2 regions of the Streptomyces sp. G45 genome follow, and region 1 is predicted to be linked to the other one. Evidence: riboswitches for the same ligand, from Rfam matches in the RefSeq annotation. Region 1 holds a riboswitch; the other holds the start of a gene.
What was found. A riboswitch is a leader RNA that binds a small molecule or an ion and turns the genes downstream of it on or off. The one in region 1 is predicted to bind cyclic di-AMP.

Region 1 (3,471 bases):
ACCAGGCCGACGACAACACGGTCAACAACGTGAAGATCGGCGTGAAGCTCGCGCTGCTCGTCGTGATCCTCGCGCTGGTGTACGTGAAGCGCGACGAGGAGAACCTCGACAAGAGCGGCAAGGCGATGTTCGGCGCGGTGGGCGCGCTCACGACGGCGAACATCTTCATCGCCGTCCTGTGGACCTGAGCGGACGGCCGCCGCGCGCGTGAGCGGGCCCGCACCCTGACAGGGGCGCGGGCCCGCCGTCGTATCGCCCTGCTCCCTGAGAAGGCGGGCCTCTCCGTAGGAGACGGGTCTCTTCGGAGACAGATCTCTACGGAGACGGGTCTCTACGGAGACGGGTCTCTACGGAGACGGGGCGCCGTCCGGCCGGAGGGTTACGCGGGGCGTGTCACGCTGTGGATCGGCATGGAGTAGATCGACTCGACGCGGACGTTCGCGCCGGGCTTCGGGGCGTGGATCATCTTGCCGTCGCCGATGTAGATCCCGACGTGGCTGATGTCGTCGTAGAAGAAGACCAGGTCGCCGCGCTTGGCGTTCGCCGCCGAGACCTTCGTGCCGACCTTCACCTGGTCCCAGGTGGTCCGCGGCAGCGAGATCCCCGCGGTCTTCCACGCGGCCTGGGTGAGCCCGGAGCAGTCGTAGGAGCCGGGCCCGGTGGCGCCCCACACATAGGGCTTGCCGATCTGCTGCTCGGCGAAGGCGATCACCTTCTCGGCCTTGGCGGCGTAACCGCTGTCCGTGCTGCCAGACCCGGAGCCGGACCCTGACCCTGTCCCTGAGCCGCCGTCCGAGCCGGACCCCGACCCTGACCCGGCCCCCGTCCCGGACCCCGACCCCGTACCGGAGTCCTGCTCCCGCTCCCGTTCGCGTTCCCGCTCGCGCCGCCGCTCCGCCTCCTCGGCCTTCCGCTCGCGCTCGGCCTCCGCCTGCTTGCGCGCGAGTTCGGCCGCCCTGCGCTGGGCCGCGGCCTCCTTCCGCTTCTCGATGGCGGCGAGCCGCGCCTTCTCCTCGGCGGTCAGCTTCGACAGGAGGCCGCGGGCCTCGCTCAGCTTGGTCTGGACGGTCCGCTTGCTCGTCCGCAGGTCGTCGCGGGAGTCCTGGAGCGACTTCAGGCTCTTGGCGGCCTTCGCGCGCTGCTTGGTCGCGGCGACGGTCTGCGTCTGGAAGTCGTCGACGGCCTTCTTCTGGCGGCTCGTGAGGCGGTCGGCGAGGTGGTTCTGGTCGAAGAACCCCTTCGGGTCGTCGGCGAGCATCATCGTGGCGGTCTCGGAGACGGTGCCGGTGCGGTACTGCGCGGCGGCGAAGGAGCCCAGCCGACGGCGGGCGTCGTTGAGGCGGTCGGTGCGGCGGGCCACGTCGTCCAGGAGGCGGTCGACCTTCTTGCGCTGCCGGTCGGTGCGCTCCTTGGCCGCGTTGTACCTCTGCGTGGCCGTGCCCGCCTGCCGGTAGAGGGCGTCGACCTTCCTCTGGACCTCTTCGAGGGACGGCTTGCCCGGCGCGGAGGGGGCGTGGGGGCGCGTGGGGGCGGACGGCGCGGCGTTCGCGCTCTGCGAGAGCAGGGCCACCGAGGTGAGGGCGGCCGTCGTGATGCCGAGGGCGGGGGTCGTGCGTATGCGGGCCGGGCGGCTGCGTGGCTTGCGGTGCGACGCCAAGGTCGGCGACTCCTTCCGTGGACCGCCTACCGGGTTAGCTGTCGGGTTCGGGCGGACGGATCGGAAGGCTGCCCTACCGTCCCGTACGGAGGTACGGGACCGATTCACCCCGGGATCGTGGTGGGTCCCCGGCTCCGGAAGCGTCACGTGACCGTGGCGTCACGCGGTGCGCCGGACTCGGCGGAGGCCGCGCGGTCCGGCGTGGTTCGCCGGTTGGGGGACGTGCGGCCCGCGGGGCACGCTAGCCAACTCCTGTGGCGCCGGGGAAGGTTGGTGTTCGATATGCCCGATACGTTTTCGTCGCGCTGCGGGGCCTGTGGCGCGACAGGGGGGCGCCATCGCATAGGGTGACCGCACGGTGACCGAGGGGAGTGGCCGGGGGCAGGGCGGGGTTGGCCGGAACCCGGGGCGGGTTGTCAGTGGGTCCGCCTAGACTCGGGAGGCGATGAGCAGCCTCTTTGACGACAGCTTCCTGGCGGACCTCACACCCCCACAGGGTGCCGAGGAGGAGCCCCCGCCGCCGCCCGAGGACAGCGCCCCGGAGACCGTTCCGGACGACCTGTTCGACGGGAAGTTCGACGCGCCCGTGGACCGGGACGCGTACTACCGGGACGGCGCCCCGCGCCCGGCGATCGACCCGGCCGCCCTCCTGGACGGGCTGAACGAGAACCAGCGCGCGGCCGTGGTGCACGCGGGCTCCCCGCTGCTCATCGTCGCGGGCGCGGGCTCCGGCAAGACCCGCGTCCTCACGCACCGCATCGCGTACCTGCTCGCCGAGCGCGGCGTGCACCCCGGCCAGATCCTCGCGATCACCTTCACGAACAAGGCCGCGGGCGAGATGAAGGAGCGCGTCGAGCAGCTCGTGGGCCCGCGGGCGAACGCGATGTGGGTGTCGACGTTCCACAGCGCGTGCGTGCGCATCCTGCGCCGCGAGTACAAGAAGCTGGGCTTCACGTCCTCGTTCTCGATCTACGACGCCGCGGACTCCAAGCGCCTGATGGCGCTGGTCTGCCGGGACCTCGACCTGGATCCGAAGAAGTTCCCGCCGAAGTCGTTCAGCGCCAAGATCTCCAACCTGAAGAACGAGCTGGTCGACGAGGAGGACTTCGCCGCCCAGGCCGCCGACGGCTTCGAGAAGACCCTCGCCCAGGCGTACGCGATGTACCAGTCGCGCCTCCGCGAGGCCAACGCCCTCGACTTCGACGACCTGATCATGACGACGGTCAACCTGCTGCGCGCCTTCCCGGACGTCGCCGAGCACTACCGCCGCCGCTTCCGCCACGTGATGGTCGACGAGTACCAGGACACCAACCACGCCCAGTACGCCCTCGTGCGCGAGCTGGTCGGCCCCTCCCGGCAGGACTCCGACGGCGAGGACGGCGGCGGGGGCGAAGGCGGTGGCGCAGGCGGGGCCGAGGGCCCGGCCGAGCTGTGCGTCGTCGGTGACGCCGACCAGTCGATCTACGCCTTCCGCGGCGCCACCATCCGCAACATCCTCCAGTTCGAGGAGGACTACCCGGACGCGACCACGATCCTCCTGGAGCAGAACTACCGCTCCACCCAGACGATCCTCAGCGCCGCCAACGCCGTCATCGAGCGCAACGAGTCCCGCCGCCCGAAGAACCTGTGGACCAACCAGGGCGCGGGCGCCCGCATCACCGGCTACGTCGCGGACACGGAGCACGACGAGGCCCAGTTCGTCGCCGACGAGATCGACCGCCTCACGGACGCGGGCGACGCCAAGGCGGGCGACGTCGCGATCTTCTACCGGACGAACGCGCAGTCCCGTGTCTTCGAAGAGATCTTCATCCGCG
Region 2 (3,471 bases), 4.1 Mb from region 1:
GGGCACGCCGGGGAAGCGGTCCATCCTGCCGGGCGCCCGGGTGGTCCTCGGGCAGCCGGAGCTGCCCGAGCCGGTGCGGGGGCAGCCGACCGACCTGGAGATCCAGGCCGCCGAGCTGCGGCGGACCCGCGCCCTCCTGGAGGAGATGCTGGTCCGCCACACGGGGCGCAGCCCGGAGCAGGTCGCGGAGGACATCGAGCGCGACACCGTGCTCGACGCGGCGGCAGCGGTGGAGTACGGCCTGGTGGACCGGATCATTCCGAGCCGCAAGGGCACGCGCCCGGACGGAAGGTGAGGCTCCGGTGCTGCCGCCCGAACTGCCGCCGCTGCCCGCGCTCACCCGCGCCGAGGGCGAGCTGATCGACGCCTATCTGTCGGTGGTGGACCTCGTCGGCCGGATCAACCCGGCCCGCGCCGACACCACGTACGGCGGGCTGCGAGCCGCGCAGGCCCTGGTCAGCGGGGCCACACGGCTGCGGGACGCGCTGGCGCTCATGCACCAGCGGGGCGAGAGCGAGGTGCACGCCGAGACGCTGGCGCGGGCCCTGCGCGTCCTCGACGGGGAACGCCGCGCCAAGCGCGTGACGGTGCCACCGGGCCAGTGAATCGGAACCCCACCGACCCGTGACGCTTCCGCGCCCCCCTCGTTAACCCCGCAAGCCCCTCCGCCAGCGCCACGCACCGCACCGCGGGCCCCGCCCCCGGCACCGGACGGACCGGGGATCCGGCCCGCCCGGCGTCGGCGGACGGGCGCGCGGCGTGCCAAACCCGACGCCACCGGGACCCCGCTCCGCGCCGCCCGGAGAGGTGCGCCGGTACCACCGCTCCCTGTGAAGCGCGCCACGGCCGGGGCGCGCCCGCGCCGTCCGCCCGTTGCCGGTCCGGGCGGACGCGGCCCCGCGTCGGGTTACAGCCGGGAACCGACTACACGCAATCCCCTGTCCTGTGTAGTCGAGGGTCGGCAAACAGCACCTCAATAGATGGCCAACTCCCTTACGCGACAGCCGGAATCGGGCCTTCCGTCGCTGATCGGGCAATCACCAGCGAGTGTGACCTGAGACGCATTCGGCCTCTGTCCACCTGAACGGGTCAGTCGTGAGTAGCCTCACATACCGCCGATTCGGCTCGGCTTTTCGGCCTCTCTCGGGTGAAGATCCCTTCCGACGACAAGCCCCCGCCACAGGCGGCGGGGCGGTCCGGGCGGACGCCGAGTCCTGCCGCCGTCCGGATGCCCGGTCGACATCTGTGCACCGGCAGGAGTGGAGGACCCAGCACGGCGGGCCGCCCGGACAACCCGGACGGTCCTTGGGGTGAAGTCGCATGCGCGGCCGGGCATCTTCGCCTGCCCGAACCCGACAGGTCATCCTTCACAGGCGGCTGACGAAGGGTTGCGCATGACTGCGCTCAATCGTGTTCCGTCGCTGCTGACGAGGGCCGGTACGGCCTCGGCTCTGACGCTCGCCGCCGTCGGCGGCACCATCGTCGCCCCCGGGCTCACGTCGAGCGCGGAGGCGGCCACCTCGCACGGGACGAAGGCGCTGAAGGTCGCGGCGTCCAAGAAGGGATCGCCCTACCGCTACGGCGCCGTCGGGCCGAACCGGTTCGACTGCTCGGGACTGACTCTCTACTCGTACAAGCGCGTGGGCAAGAAGCTCCCGCGCACCGCCGCCCAGCAGTACAACAAGACCCGCCATGTGTCCGCCGCCAACCGCACCCACGGCGACCTGGTGTTCTTCCACTCCGGCCGGAACGTCTACCACGTGGGCATATACGCGGGTAAGGGCAGGATCTGGCACGCCCCGAAGACCGGCACCGTGGTGCGGCTCGAGAAGATCTGGACGAAGAACGTCTGGTACGGCAGGGTCCGCTGACCCCGAAGCACGACAGGGCCGACCGGCCCTGAGGGCGGGCGCCCCACCGCGCGGCGGTGGCGGCCCGCCCGGCTCCGGCCCCGGCGGCAACGCGCCGGGGCCCGGCCTGGGGGGCGTGGAGCCGCCCCGCACGGATACTCGTGGACCATGGCCGACCACGATCCCCCGCACTCAGCCCAGGACACCCCCGGCTCCCCGGCGCACAGCCGCGACCAGGCGCGCAGCGGCGACGAGACGCGGAGCCACGACCCCGCGCGGAGCCGCAACGAGACCCCGCTGGAGCGCGCCGACCGCAACTTCTCCGAGCTGCTCCAGGAGCTGAGGGTCACCCAGACCGGCGTACAGATCCTGTTCGCCTTCCTGCTCACGCTCGCCTTCTCGCCGCGGTTCCCCTCGCTCGACAGCGTGCAACGCGCCACGTACATCACCACCCTGCTGCTCGCGGTGGTCTCCGCCGCGCTGTTCACGGCGCCCGCCGCGCTGCACCGCGGGCTCTTCGGGCGCGGCGCGAAGCCGCTCATCGTGCGGGTGTCGTCACGGCTCGCCGCGGTCGGCCTCGGCGTCCTGACGCTCGCGCTCTCCGGGTCGGTGCTGCTCGTCGTCGACGTCGCGTCGAACCGCACGGGCGGTGTGTGCGCGGGCGCGGCCACGCTGCTGGTGTGCGCCGTGCTGTGGGGCGCGCTGCCCCGGGTCCTGGACCGCGACCGAACGAGCTAGCCCTGGACCGGGACCGACCACGGCAAGGTGATCCACACCGTCTTGCCGCCCTCCGGCGTGGGACAGACCGTGAGCCTGCCGCCGCACTCGGCGGTGAGCCAGCGGATGATGACCATCCCCCGGCCGTTGTCCTGCTGGACGGCGGCGGGCAGGCGCTTGGGGAAGCGCGGATGGCTGTCCGTGACGCCGATGCGCAGCCGCTCGTCCCGTTCGAGCCGGAGGTCGACCGTGAACGTGGGCGACAGGCCGAGCGTGTGCTGCACGGCGTTGGTGGCGAGCTCGGAGACGATGAGCCGTACGGTGTCGGCCACGTCCGCGCCTGCGGGCAGGCCCCACTCGGCGAGGACCTCTCCCACGTAGCTACGGGCGGCGGAGACCGAGACCGGATCACTCGGCAGGGTGACTGATGCTTCCTGGTGGTCTGCCATGGCGGTGCCGTCCCTTTCCCGCCGGGACCGGACTCCGACTCGCGGCGGAGGAAACGCGGAAGAACCCTGAGGGCGGTCCCGGAGCTGGTGCTTTGCGCCAGAGTGCCACTCCGAAGGCGGTCACGTGCGGCGATCCACCGAGATGTGCATATATCTGTCGCTCGAAGCGGTGAACTCTGCGACGGCAGACCGTATTTGGGCGCCAGACTGGCGGTTCCCCCACCGTTCCCCACGGTTGGCGCGAAACGTCCGGAAGGAGTCGGACATGCAGTACGGCCCCGCGGTGCGCCGCCGCAAACTCGGCGCGGAATTGCGGGCGCTGCGCACCGGGGCCGGGCTCACCAGTGGCGCCGCGGCCTCACTCGTCGGCTGGCACCAGTCCAAGGTCAGCCGGATCGAGACGGGCCGCAGCGGAGTCAAGGCCGCGGACGTGCGGTTGCTGCTCGAAGCGTACG

Region 2: it holds a riboswitch for cyclic di-AMP, as region 1 does, so the genes downstream of both, ACOBQU_RS33530 (C40 family peptidase) here and ACOBQU_RS15225 (NlpC/P60 family protein) in region 1, are expected to answer to the same signal.

The regions. Positions count from the first base shown of each region.
Region 1 covers NZ_JBMUZU010000001.1:3,764,348-3,767,818, reverse strand. Annotated here, with positions in the region: gene ACOBQU_RS15230 (hypothetical protein) at 1-188, shown strand, start outside; gene ACOBQU_RS15225 (NlpC/P60 family protein) at 380-1,657, opposite strand; cyclic di-AMP (ydaO/yuaA leader) riboswitch at 1,666-1,810, opposite strand; gene pcrA (DNA helicase PcrA) at 2,103-3,471, shown strand, end outside.
Region 2 covers NZ_JBMUZU010000001.1:7,878,152-7,881,622, reverse strand. Annotated here, with positions in the region: gene ACOBQU_RS33540 (ATP-dependent Clp protease proteolytic subunit) at 1-295, shown strand, start outside; gene ACOBQU_RS33535 (hypothetical protein) at 303-605, shown strand; cyclic di-AMP (ydaO/yuaA leader) riboswitch at 1,239-1,391, shown strand; gene ACOBQU_RS33530 (C40 family peptidase) at 1,395-1,871, shown strand; gene ACOBQU_RS33525 (DUF6328 family protein) at 2,019-2,588, shown strand; gene ACOBQU_RS33520 (ATP-binding protein) at 2,585-3,016, opposite strand; gene ACOBQU_RS33515 (helix-turn-helix domain-containing protein) at 3,282-3,471, shown strand, end outside.